DNA from 2 places in the Candidatus Enterococcus dunnyi genome. Region 1 is predicted to be linked to the other one. Evidence: riboswitches for the same ligand, from Rfam matches in the RefSeq annotation. Region 1 holds a riboswitch; the other holds the start of a gene.

Evidence for each region. Region 1 has a riboswitch for magnesium ahead of A5889_RS03485 (LCP family protein). Riboswitches for the same ligand answer to the same signal wherever they lie in the genome.
Region 2: another riboswitch for magnesium. It lies ahead of A5889_RS13615 (LCP family protein); the one in region 1 lies ahead of A5889_RS03485 (LCP family protein).

The regions. Positions count from the first base shown of each region.
Region 1 is NZ_CP147246.1:731,496-736,955, forward strand. Features, by position in the region: gene A5889_RS03480 (glycoside hydrolase family 3 protein) at 1-1,137, opposite strand, end outside; M-box (ykoK) riboswitch at 1,479-1,648, shown strand; gene A5889_RS03485 (LCP family protein) at 1,854-2,780, shown strand; gene A5889_RS03490 (FtsW/RodA/SpoVE family cell cycle protein) at 2,777-3,958, shown strand; gene A5889_RS03495 (FtsW/RodA/SpoVE family cell cycle protein) at 3,955-5,121, shown strand; gene A5889_RS03500 (carboxylesterase family protein) at 5,264-5,460, opposite strand, start outside.
Region 2 is NZ_CP147246.1:2,895,031-2,900,490, forward strand. Features, by position in the region: gene A5889_RS13605 (helix-turn-helix domain-containing protein) at 1-1,417, shown strand, start outside; gene A5889_RS13610 (DUF4809 family protein) at 1,578-1,970, shown strand; M-box (ykoK) riboswitch at 2,230-2,398, shown strand; gene A5889_RS13615 (LCP family protein) at 2,529-3,446, shown strand; gene A5889_RS13620 (FAD-dependent oxidoreductase) at 3,588-4,922, shown strand; gene A5889_RS13625 (helix-turn-helix domain-containing protein) at 4,912-5,460, shown strand, end outside.

The sequences.
Region 1 (5,460 bases):
GTCTGTACAAACAACGCCATCATAATGATATTTCTTTCGTAATAGATCATTTAGGATAAATTGGCTAAAACCGTTTCCAACATTTTCTCCATGTTTCTGATCTTGATCATAAGATATCGTATAGTACGGCATGACTGCTGCCGCTTTCTTTGTCCCTTCCTGTAAATCAAATGCTCCTTCTAGAAATGGTTTTAGATGCTCGTTAAAATTATTTCCAGGATAAACTGCATATTTTCCATAACCATAGTGGCCATCTCGTCCAGCCTCACCACTGCCGCCCCCCGGCCAATGTTTGACCATCGCATTCACACTTTCCTTGCCCCAACCGTTTGCTTCTTTCGTTGTTTGAAAACCATCACAATAAGCTTGAGCTAAAGCAGTGACTAATTTTACCCCTTCACCAAAGGTACCCGAAAAACGCATCCAGCGTGGTTCAGTGGCTAAATCAATCTGCGGTGACAAAGCGGTCGTAATTCCTAATGCCCGATATTCTTGACTAGCGATTTCTCCAAATTGTTTCACCAGCTCAGGATCAAAAGCTGCTGCTAACCCTAACTGCTCCGGCCACATAGAAATCTCTCCGCCTGCTCCGGCATTGAATTCTGTGTCTGCACTTGTGCTGTGACGCGGATCTGAGCTGATATTCACTGGGATGCCCGAGTCCAAGCTTTCGGCCATCGCCTGAATTTTATTCGTCCATTGTGCGGCTGCTTTTGGTGATTCTACCCTCGTCAAAAGTACATGGCGGATGTGATCCTTCGTTAAAAATTCCTTTTGCTGGTCCGTCAATTCAGAAATCGGTCCGTCATAGTCTGCGAGCGCCTTCCCCCCATATGTACCGGAAAACATCTGCACAAAATGATTGTCACTTCTTGATACTGTTTGATGGCGACTATACAACATCAAGCCAGCCATTTCTTCCACACTTAATCGTGTGACTAAATCTTCGATTCTCTCTTCGATTGGCAAGCGCCAGTCTTCATATGGATCCAAACAGCCATTTTTATTCAAATCTTTAAAAGCGAATCCATCCTGCTCAATCAATGTTACTCCCGAATCTGCTGCATAACCTAAGGCTGCTCCTTGATCATTTTCAACGAGTATCCAATTTTCTTGCTGTATTATTCTATAGCTCATTTACCTTCCTCCATTTCTAAAAATGCAAGCGCATTCTTCCACTATTCTATCTTACTCTGTTTTCAAGTTGGATGCGACATAAAATTTAAAGCTTCTCTTAAACAAATGATTCTAGCTGTTATTTTTATTAAAAAAATCTAAAGAAAAGAGGTTCTTGATTTTCTATTAGTAAAGATACTTAAATCAATTTTTTCTTAGTTCTTTTATGAAATAGCTTGATCTAAACGTATTCTCGACCGATCTCGGAAACGATATTCTTTCAACCTTTCTTTTTACTTAGGAAAAAATTAACTTTTGAACGATTGACTTCCGTTATTGAATTGATTATAGTTGTGGCGATCTAAATAACTTGTTAGGTGAGGCTCCTATGAAAACACAGGCTACTGCTCAAAAATGTCGAAAGACAGGCATGGGTAGGACAGGAATTGTCGAATTAAGGCTTTTCACAAAGTAGCTAAAAGCAATGCTTTTTACGTTTCATAGTGCTAAAACTCAACGATGAGAATGATGACCCTTTTTTATGCTGGAATCAATCCCCTTCGCTGAGTCTTTTTCAGCGAAGTTTTTTGTTTTGGATCAGTGAACTGTTTGGAGGTGAAAAATCAGCTCGGTCTAAACAACCTAGTCAGCAAGAAAACGGTCATCCCGACGTATATGTCGATTCCTAGCGCCGCAATTTATTTGATGATCAATAAAATGATTAGCGAGGAATAACAATGAATCTAGTAAAAAAGAGTTTGATTTGTATTAGTCTTATCACTGTTTTGATTTTTACCGCTCTTGGCTGTTATGCAGTCATCGGCTTTCATCATGGTAAAAAAACAGCCCAAACACACATCACTAAACGAAAGAATTTGACTTTTTCTGCAGATGCACAAACAAATTTAAAAGAAATCACGATTCTATTGATCGGTGATGACGGACGCGAAGATGACGAAGACGGTGGACGGGCAGATACGTTGATGGTGGCGCATTATAATAGTGAAGCCAAACAACCAAAGCTGCTGTCGATCATGCGGGATTCTTACGTTCAAATACCTGGACATGGAGCAGAAAAAATCAATGCTGCCTACGCTTACGGTGGAGCTGAGCTGACTAAACAAGTCTTGAATAGCTCCTTTGATCTGCCCATCAATTATTATATAGCCGTTGATTTTAACCATTTTATTCGTTTGATCGATGATCTTTACCCCAAAGGTGTCCAAATCGATGCAGAAAAAGAGCTGAACTTAGATAACGTCGATATAAAAAAAGGCAATCAAACAATGGATGGGAATACTTTATTGCAGTACGCCAGATTCCGCATGGATGGCGAAGGAGACTTTGGTCGTATCAGAAGACAGCAGCAAGTCATGGACGCTTTAGCAAAACAAGCTACAAACGCGGTCCCACTTTTACAGCTGCCTCAAATTGCTGGAGAAGCCGTTGGTTATCTAGACACGAATATTCCAGCCGAACTTCTGATCGATTTAGCCAAAGACTTTTTAGGTGGGAAAGTAAAACCTCTTCAAACCTTATCTGTTCCAGTTGAAGGGAGCTGGGCATTTAACGATTATACGGAGGCAGGCAGTGTTTTAGAAATCGATGAGAAGCAAAATGCACAGGCGATAAATGACTTTTTAACTGACGGAGCAGATGAATGAAGACGCTGCGGAAGCCTTCCAAAATAGTTTATCTAGATTTTTACCTCCTTCTCCCTTATCTTATTTTGTGTGTGATCGGCATTTTAATGGTATATAGCGCTAGTTCTTATCAATTGCTTGATAGCCAATCAAGTCCGGCACATAAAGCATTCAAGCAGACCTCTTATTTTATTTTCAGTCTGGTTTGTTTAGCTATCGTCTATCGGATCAATTTAGCTGTTTTGAGAAAGCCTACGATTATTCACATGTTGCTTGGCCTGACATTTCTTTCCTTAATTCTATTACCAGTCATCGGAACAAGCGTTGGCGGTGCCAAACGTTGGCTCAATTTAGGAATTCTTTTGTTTCAGCCTTCAGAGTTGGTCCCATTTATTTTAGTGCTTTATCTGGCTCTTGCATTATCAAAAACAGAAACCGTCACGCCTTTCTCTTTCAAACAGTACAGACAGCCGATAATCGTTTCGATCAGCTTGATGTTTTTCGTTGCTTTACAGCCAAACATCGCTGGTGCTTCCATGATTTTTATTCTAGTATTGATTTTATTTTTAACCAGCGGACTGTCACCGTGGTTTATGTCATTTGCTTTGATCGGGTTCGTCATCGCAAAAAAATTGGGAACAATGCTCTTATTATCTTTGCCCACAGAGTGGCTGCCGCAAAAATTCAGTTACTTAGTGACACGTTTTGAAGTCATGCAAAATCCTTTTATCGATCCTATGGGCAAAGGCTTTCAAACATCCAATGCCTATTATGCGATCCATAATGGCGGATTTTGGGGCTTAGGTTTAGGAAACAGTATTCAGAAAAAAGGCTTTTTACCTGAGCCTGATACAGATTTTATTTTTGCGATATGTATAGAGGAACTTGGCTTGATTTTTTCTTTGGGCATTCTATTTTTGGTCTTCTTTATGGTCGCTCGCTTGCTTTTATTAGGGATAAAAACGAATCGTCTTTATTATTCTTACCTGTACATTGGCTGCGGTGTCTTATTGCTCTTGCAGGTTTCTGTCAATGTCGGCAGTCTTTTGGGCTATATCCCGATGACTGGACTGACCTTTCCATTTATCAGCTATGGCGGATCTAGTCTATTGATCTTGAGCCTTGTTCTCGGTGTTGCGTTGAATGTTCGCGCAAGCGAGCTGAGAGAAAAACAACGATCACGAGGTGAAAGCCAATGAAACGAATTCGGAACAGATCGAATGAGCTGATCAATTACGGTCTTTTACTCCCAGTTTTGCTACTGATCTTAGTTGGCTTTGTCGCACAATACGGTGCTTTCAAAGCTGATCCTACGATCACTGCTGTCACTCCATTGCTAATAAAACAGCTGTTGTGGACACTCTTAGGAATCATCACTATGTTTTTGACGATGCTGATTCCAATCAAAATTTTATGGAAAGCTGCTCCTTATCTTTATCTTTGTTCCCTGATTTTGATGGGCTTGTTAGTAAAATTCCATGATCCTGTGATGGCTGTTGCTACCGGAACCAAACGCTGGATTCGCCTTGGTCCGCTTGCTTTTCAGCCTTCTGAGTTTGCAAAATTGGGCTATATTCTGATGCTGGCTTATCTCGTGACAAAATATGGTAAGACATTCTCTTCGCTAAAAGAGGAGCTGTCACTTTTAGGAAAACTATTACTTGTGAGCATCCCTATTTTTGGACTGATGTTTTATCAAAAAGATTTTGGGACTAGTTTAGTTTTTCTATCGATTTTATTTGGTATTCTACTTGTTTCAAGCTGCTCTTGGAAACTTTTGGTTCCTCTTTTTGGCGGTTTGAGTTTGATCGGCATCAGTGCGATCTTGTTGGTTTTAACGGAGCAAGGGCAAAAAATACTTGCCTATTTACACTTTAAGCCTTATCAATTCGACCGTATTCACGCTTGGCTGGATCCATTTGCTTATGCGGATTCGATCGCTTTTCAGCAAGCTAGAGGGTTGAGCGCGATTGGGTCAGGAGAATTAGCGGGAAAAGGACTGACCAATTTACAAGTCTACGTCCCAGTTCGGGAATCCGATATGATCTTTACCGTTATCGCTGAAGCCTATGGATTTATCGGAAGTTGCTTCCTGCTCTTACTTTTCTTCTATCTCATATATCAAATGCTGATCTGTACTTTAGCAGCTAAACGAGAATTTTATGCTTATATCACGACTGGGATCATCATGTATTTTTTGTTTCATATCCTAGAAAATATCGGTTCAAATATTGGATTATTGCCTTTGACTGGTATTCCGTTGCCTTTTATCAGCCAGGGAGGAACTGCTTATCTAGCGAATTTTATTGCTATCGGATTGATACTTTCCATGTTCTATCAAAATGAAAAACAGGCTCTTTGATTCGCAAATGTTTATACGAATAAAGTGACTCATCAAATTTAGCCTAAACCCGCTAAAAATGATAAGTCACTTTTTTACCGTATGGTATCGAGATTATTTTTAACATTTCTCAGTCTTATATTTATACCGACAGCAAATCTTTCTATTCTTTATCAAAATCAGAAAGCTGCTCATACTTTTCATCCAGCCGTTTGCTAAACCAGCGGCCATTCATTACTTTGCTCAACAACTCTTGCTTTTGATTCTCTGACACTGTTGTATCCTGATCGATTGCTTCCAAAACTTTTTCATAATCATAGGTTTTATGCCCCATTTTTGCTGATGCTTGTTTTTTGTCCG
Region 2 (5,460 bases), 1.3 Mb from region 1:
GAAATCGATCTCTTTTGAAGCATTAGCTCACATAACTGGATTCGAGCAAAGGACGATCCAAAAATATGTTGAAGATATACGCTATGATCATAAAAATGCGGAAATTAATGACATAAGTGTGATAGTTTCTGATGATAAGTATGTACAAGTGACATATGAAAACTATAAGGGGTATCATAGATTTGTTCAGTATCTTATAGCAACTTCATTTTCGATTATTTTATTACAGGATTTGCTGTTAGGTGAGCAACTTTCCTTAGTTCAACTTTCTATTGAATATTATATCAGTGATTCAACGATAAAAAGGAGAATACAAGAGATCAACCACCATATCAAGGATTATGAGCTTAGAATCATTAGTAGAAAAGGGATGTTGTTGATCGATGGTCCAGAGCTACAAATCAGGTTATTTGCGTATATTTTATTTTGGAATCTGTACAAAGGCAGAACTTGGGTATTTCAAGTAGTAAAAAGAGAGTGGGCAATAGCTTTTGTGGATACTGTTTTTGAACAATCTAAAGCTATTCGAAATTTATCGAATGTCGAAGAAATCTACTATACTGTCGCAATCAATAAAACACGTCAAATAAGAGGGTATCCGATCCAATTTTCCCAACGGTGGCTTCAGCAATTTTTTTCCAAAGAATTTTTAGCATCTGATAAGCCCTGGATTAGTGACTACAATCTAACGGAGAACGAAGGTTTATATTTTTTATTATTGGCACAAACGAATGCCAAATTTTACTTGATTAAAGAGTATGAAGAGCCAATCTTTTTATTTCATCAAACGGAGAAGACACTACTCTACAAAAGTGTTGAAGCTTTTTTTCGAAAATTTTCAGAACAAATTGAATTCATTGATGTGCAAATGAAAGCTGAATTGTATAAATATCTTCTATCATACCATTTATTCTGCATGATATTTCATAATTTTTCCATGGGAATCAACAATTACACTGGGGGAAAAGTTTTAGTAACGAATCATCCTAAATTAGAAAAAAAACTTAATAGGCTGATAGATGAACTATACATGGAAACAAAGATCTCATTATTTCAAGAAAGGAAATTTTTGCGAGAGCGTTACGCGCTAATTTTTTCAATGATTGGACAAGTGTCAAAATTTGAGCCGCTTCTCTTGATCTACATCGATACAGATTTGCCATTCTTAGCTGAAAAAAAAATTATTGGGCAAATCAAGCGTTATACTGAAGAATCATATAATATTATGTTTGTAAATGAAAATGCCACTTTTTCAAAATATGAAGTGGATCTTGTTTTAACGACAAGTTATATCGAAGGATTTCAGGATTTCATTTCACCAGATAAGATTGTTTATATCTCAGAAAATTTAAAACCCGAAGATATTATTCGAATTAGAGATAATTTAGAAAAACTGCTTCTAGAAAAAGAAGAATAACTTATCGATGTTGGCCGTCTATAGAAATAGAATATGAATTAGATTTTTACTTTCTTATTTTAAAAATAACTGGTCGCATTTTGGTTGTTTTTGTTATAATGAAAAGGAGTAAAAAGCTATTTTTAATGATGAATGAAGATAAGAGAGAGGATCTGTAAAAATGAAATGTGCAACAATTTCTAAAACAGTTGATTTATTAGATGGGGGCTGTAATGTTTGCGGAATAATCGAAAATGAGAATTATACCTTGGTCCTAGATGAACAAGCGGTTCCGCTAGATGAACTGACAGTCAATGAGCTTGTCACAGCGATCGTCCTTAAAGAGGGTTTCAAGAGAAGCTATGAAACAGATGTGATCGACGACTTCACCTTATATAAAAAAGAAGCTCAGATAATCAGAATGAAAGAAGAATTCGATCATTTGACCTATTCAAATGGAACGGAACAAATTGAAACGAATGATTACATTATAAATAAAAACAGCCTGATAGAAAGGGTCAATGTTATTCTATCAACTATTTTTGGCTTAGAAAAAATAAATTTTACTCTTTAGACTAGTTTTTTTAAGGCTCCTGTTTATTTGGTGATTTTGGATTGGTAGTCTTAAGTGAGGGTATATTATTTTAAGAATATTAAAGTTTTATATATTTTCAGTTAGGTAGAAAATTTACTGGTGGATGATCTTTTTTGAGTCGTACCAAGCAGTACTAGGGATTGTAATTTTATTTTAATCTACTAGACACAAAAACGAAATGCCATTGTAATGTTTTAATTTGACTTTGTGAAGCGATACGCTTATAGTTTTAAATGAAATAAATACTTGTTAGGTGAGGCTCCTATGTAAACACAGGCTGCTGCTCAGAAATGTCGAAAGACAGGTACGGGTAGGACAAAAATCGTCGAATTAAGGCGTTTTTCTAAGCAGCTAAAAGCAATGCTTTTTACGTTATATAGTGCTAAAACTCAACGAAGAGAAGAACTAGGTGAGAGCAGCTTTTGAATAGCTGTGTTTTGTTTTTATCCCAGTACTTTAATCCCTTCGCTGAGTATTCTTGGTGAAGGATTTTTCTTTTATGCAAGAAGACATATGAGCTGTAGAAAGGAATATACAATGAAAAAACCAGTAAGAATACTTATTATCACGTTGTTATCTATTATTCTCGTGGTGGTCAGTGTAGGCTGTTATGCGGCAATCTCATTTCAGTCAGCAAGAGAAGAAAGTGAAGCAAAACTATCACCGATCAATCAAAATTTTACTGGTGATGAACAAACAAGTGAGAAAGAACTGACTGTTATGGTCGTAGGAAATGATTCGCGCGACGATGATGAAGATCAAGGGCGTTCTGATACGTTGATGGTGGGTCACTATGACGGTAAAACGAAGCAACCAAAATTGATTTCTATTATGAGAGATAGTTATATGACATTTCCAGCTGGCAGCCTCGATAAAATCAATGCAGCATATGCCTATGGTGGAGCACAGATGACAAAAGAAGTCCTCAATACTAATTTTGATCTACCGATCAACTATTATGTTGTGATGGATTTTAAAGAGTTTAGTGATATCATTGATGAGCTTTATCCAAAAGGTGTGAAAATAGATGCTGAGAAGGACATTAATTTAGATGGTGTCGATATTCTAAAAGGGGAACAAGTCATGGACGGCAATACTTTATTGCAATATGCCCGCTTTAGAATGGATGAAGAAGGCGATTTTGGCCGAATCAGACGACAACAGCAAGTAATGGATGCGTTGATCGACCAATCGAAAGATTTGATCCCAATTTGGGAACTGCCTCAGGTCGCAGGAAAAATCGTCGGGAAAATCGACACCAATGTTCCGACAAGCTTGTTTATTGATTTAGCGAAGGATTTTCTGACAGGAAAAGTCAAACCATTAGAATCACTTTCAGTTCCGATAGAAGGCAGCTGGAATTTTAATGATGATACTCCTTCAGGCAGTGTGATCGAGCTGGATGCACCTAAAAATGCAGATGCGATCCAGAAATTTTTGAAAGATACTAAATAGAACTATTTAAAAGGAGCAGTATATAACTCTATGGGTTATGTTCTGCTTTTTTTTCGTTTTAGTTTATTTTCATGCGTTTTGGTTACGCATATGCTATCCTTTAAGAAAACGGTTTAGTAATTTTTGAAAGAAGGTCATGCAGTGAAAGTTGTGATTATTGGTGCATCATTCGCAGGAGTTTCAGCAGCTCTTACGATTCGAAAAAAATACCCTGAAGCTGAGATTTATCTGGTTGAAAAGCAAGCGACAGTCGGTTATCTGCCAGGTGGATTGACTCTCTATTATAACGAAGCTGTAGATACGGTCGAAGAGCTTCGCTTTGTTTCAGAACAGCAATTGAAAGAAAACAGGATCGAGTTATTGTTGAATGCAAAAGTAGTGAGCATGGATTCAAATCAGCAGGTCATCCACTATCAACGATCAGACGAGCTCAATATCTTATCTTTTGATAAGTTGATTTTAGCTACAGGTTCTAGCCAATGGTCAACGAAAATCATGGGGAGCGATTCTGAGAAGGTGCTCAAGTATAAATTTTTAGCTGGCGTCAAGCAAGCGATCGCTCAGCTGGAAAATTGCAAAGAGGTTGCATTGATCGGCGGTGGTCAAATTGGTGCAGAAGCTGCTGATACGCTGTTAAGTAAAGGGATAAGTGTTCATTTATATGAACGAATGGACTATCTATTATTTAAATATTTTGATCAAGAAATGATTTTACCTGTGCAACAGGAGATGGAAAACAGAGGGGTAGTGTTTCATTTTGATGAAACGGTTGAAAAAATCGTAGAGAAGGACGATGGATTACAGATAGAAACGCAACATTCTCGTCGAACGGTCGATCGAGCTGTTTTTGCGATGAATGTCCGGCCAGATTTAAGTTATTTAGATGAAAAAATCGATAGCCACACAGACCAAACCGTTTATGTGGATCACTATTTACAAACATCTCATCAAAATATCTTTGCAATAGGTGATTGTATTCAAGTACCTTACAGCTTGACGAATGAGTCTTTCTATATACCCTTAGTGAATAATGCAGTTAGAGCTGGTGCTGTAGTTGCTCAAAATCTACTAGAACCTACGACAAAATTTATTGGCTCGATTCGTACGATCGGTACGAAGCTTGTTGATTATTATGTGGCAAGTACAGGTTTGACTGAAGCAGAAGGCCTTTTTCATGATCAGCCGATCGAAGTTGCTCATTTAAAGCAAACGAGTTCTTTATTTTCTGGAGAAAAAGAGATTTCTGGGAAAATTATTTTTGAAAAGGAAAGTCATCGGATTTTGGGCGCTCAGCTGGTATCAAAAGCTGATATTCTGGATAAGATCAACACGCTTGCTTTAGGCATTCAGACAGAACAAACATTAGAGCAATTTTATCAAAAAGATTTTTTATACCATCCTTATTTCTCCACAGCTATGGATATCACAAATCAACTCGCGTTTACTGCTTTATGGAGTGATGCCGATGAAAACTGAAGAATTACTAGACAAAAAAGAAGCAAGAGAAATCCAAATACTGAAAAAAGTGATCTTAGCCGGCGGTCGTATGGAAGACACTGAGCTGTTGAATCATTTAGGTGTATCAAAGGCATCTTTTGAAAGTGATTTAAAAGAATTAGGTTATTATTTAAATCCATATAGTAAAGACTGTCGCTTATTTTATGATGGACAATGGGTTTCTGTAGAAATGTCCGATCGATTTTCAGTCAGTAAAGTCGTTGATGATTATATACGGGCATCGATCAAGTTTCAGCTGATCGACCATCTGTTTCATTATCGAGAGTTTACGATGGCTCAGTTGACAACAAAATTTATGATCAGTGAATCTTCCTTATTTCGAAAAATCAAAGAGTTGAACCAGCTGCTGACTGAATTCGGTCTGAAAATCCGAAATGGACAGCTAAAAGGTGAAGAACTGCAGATTCGATATTTTTATTTTCAAGTTTATTGGTTTTTGACACCATACGAACAGCACAGGGAGCGCACCTTGACACAGCAGAATATCCGCATTATC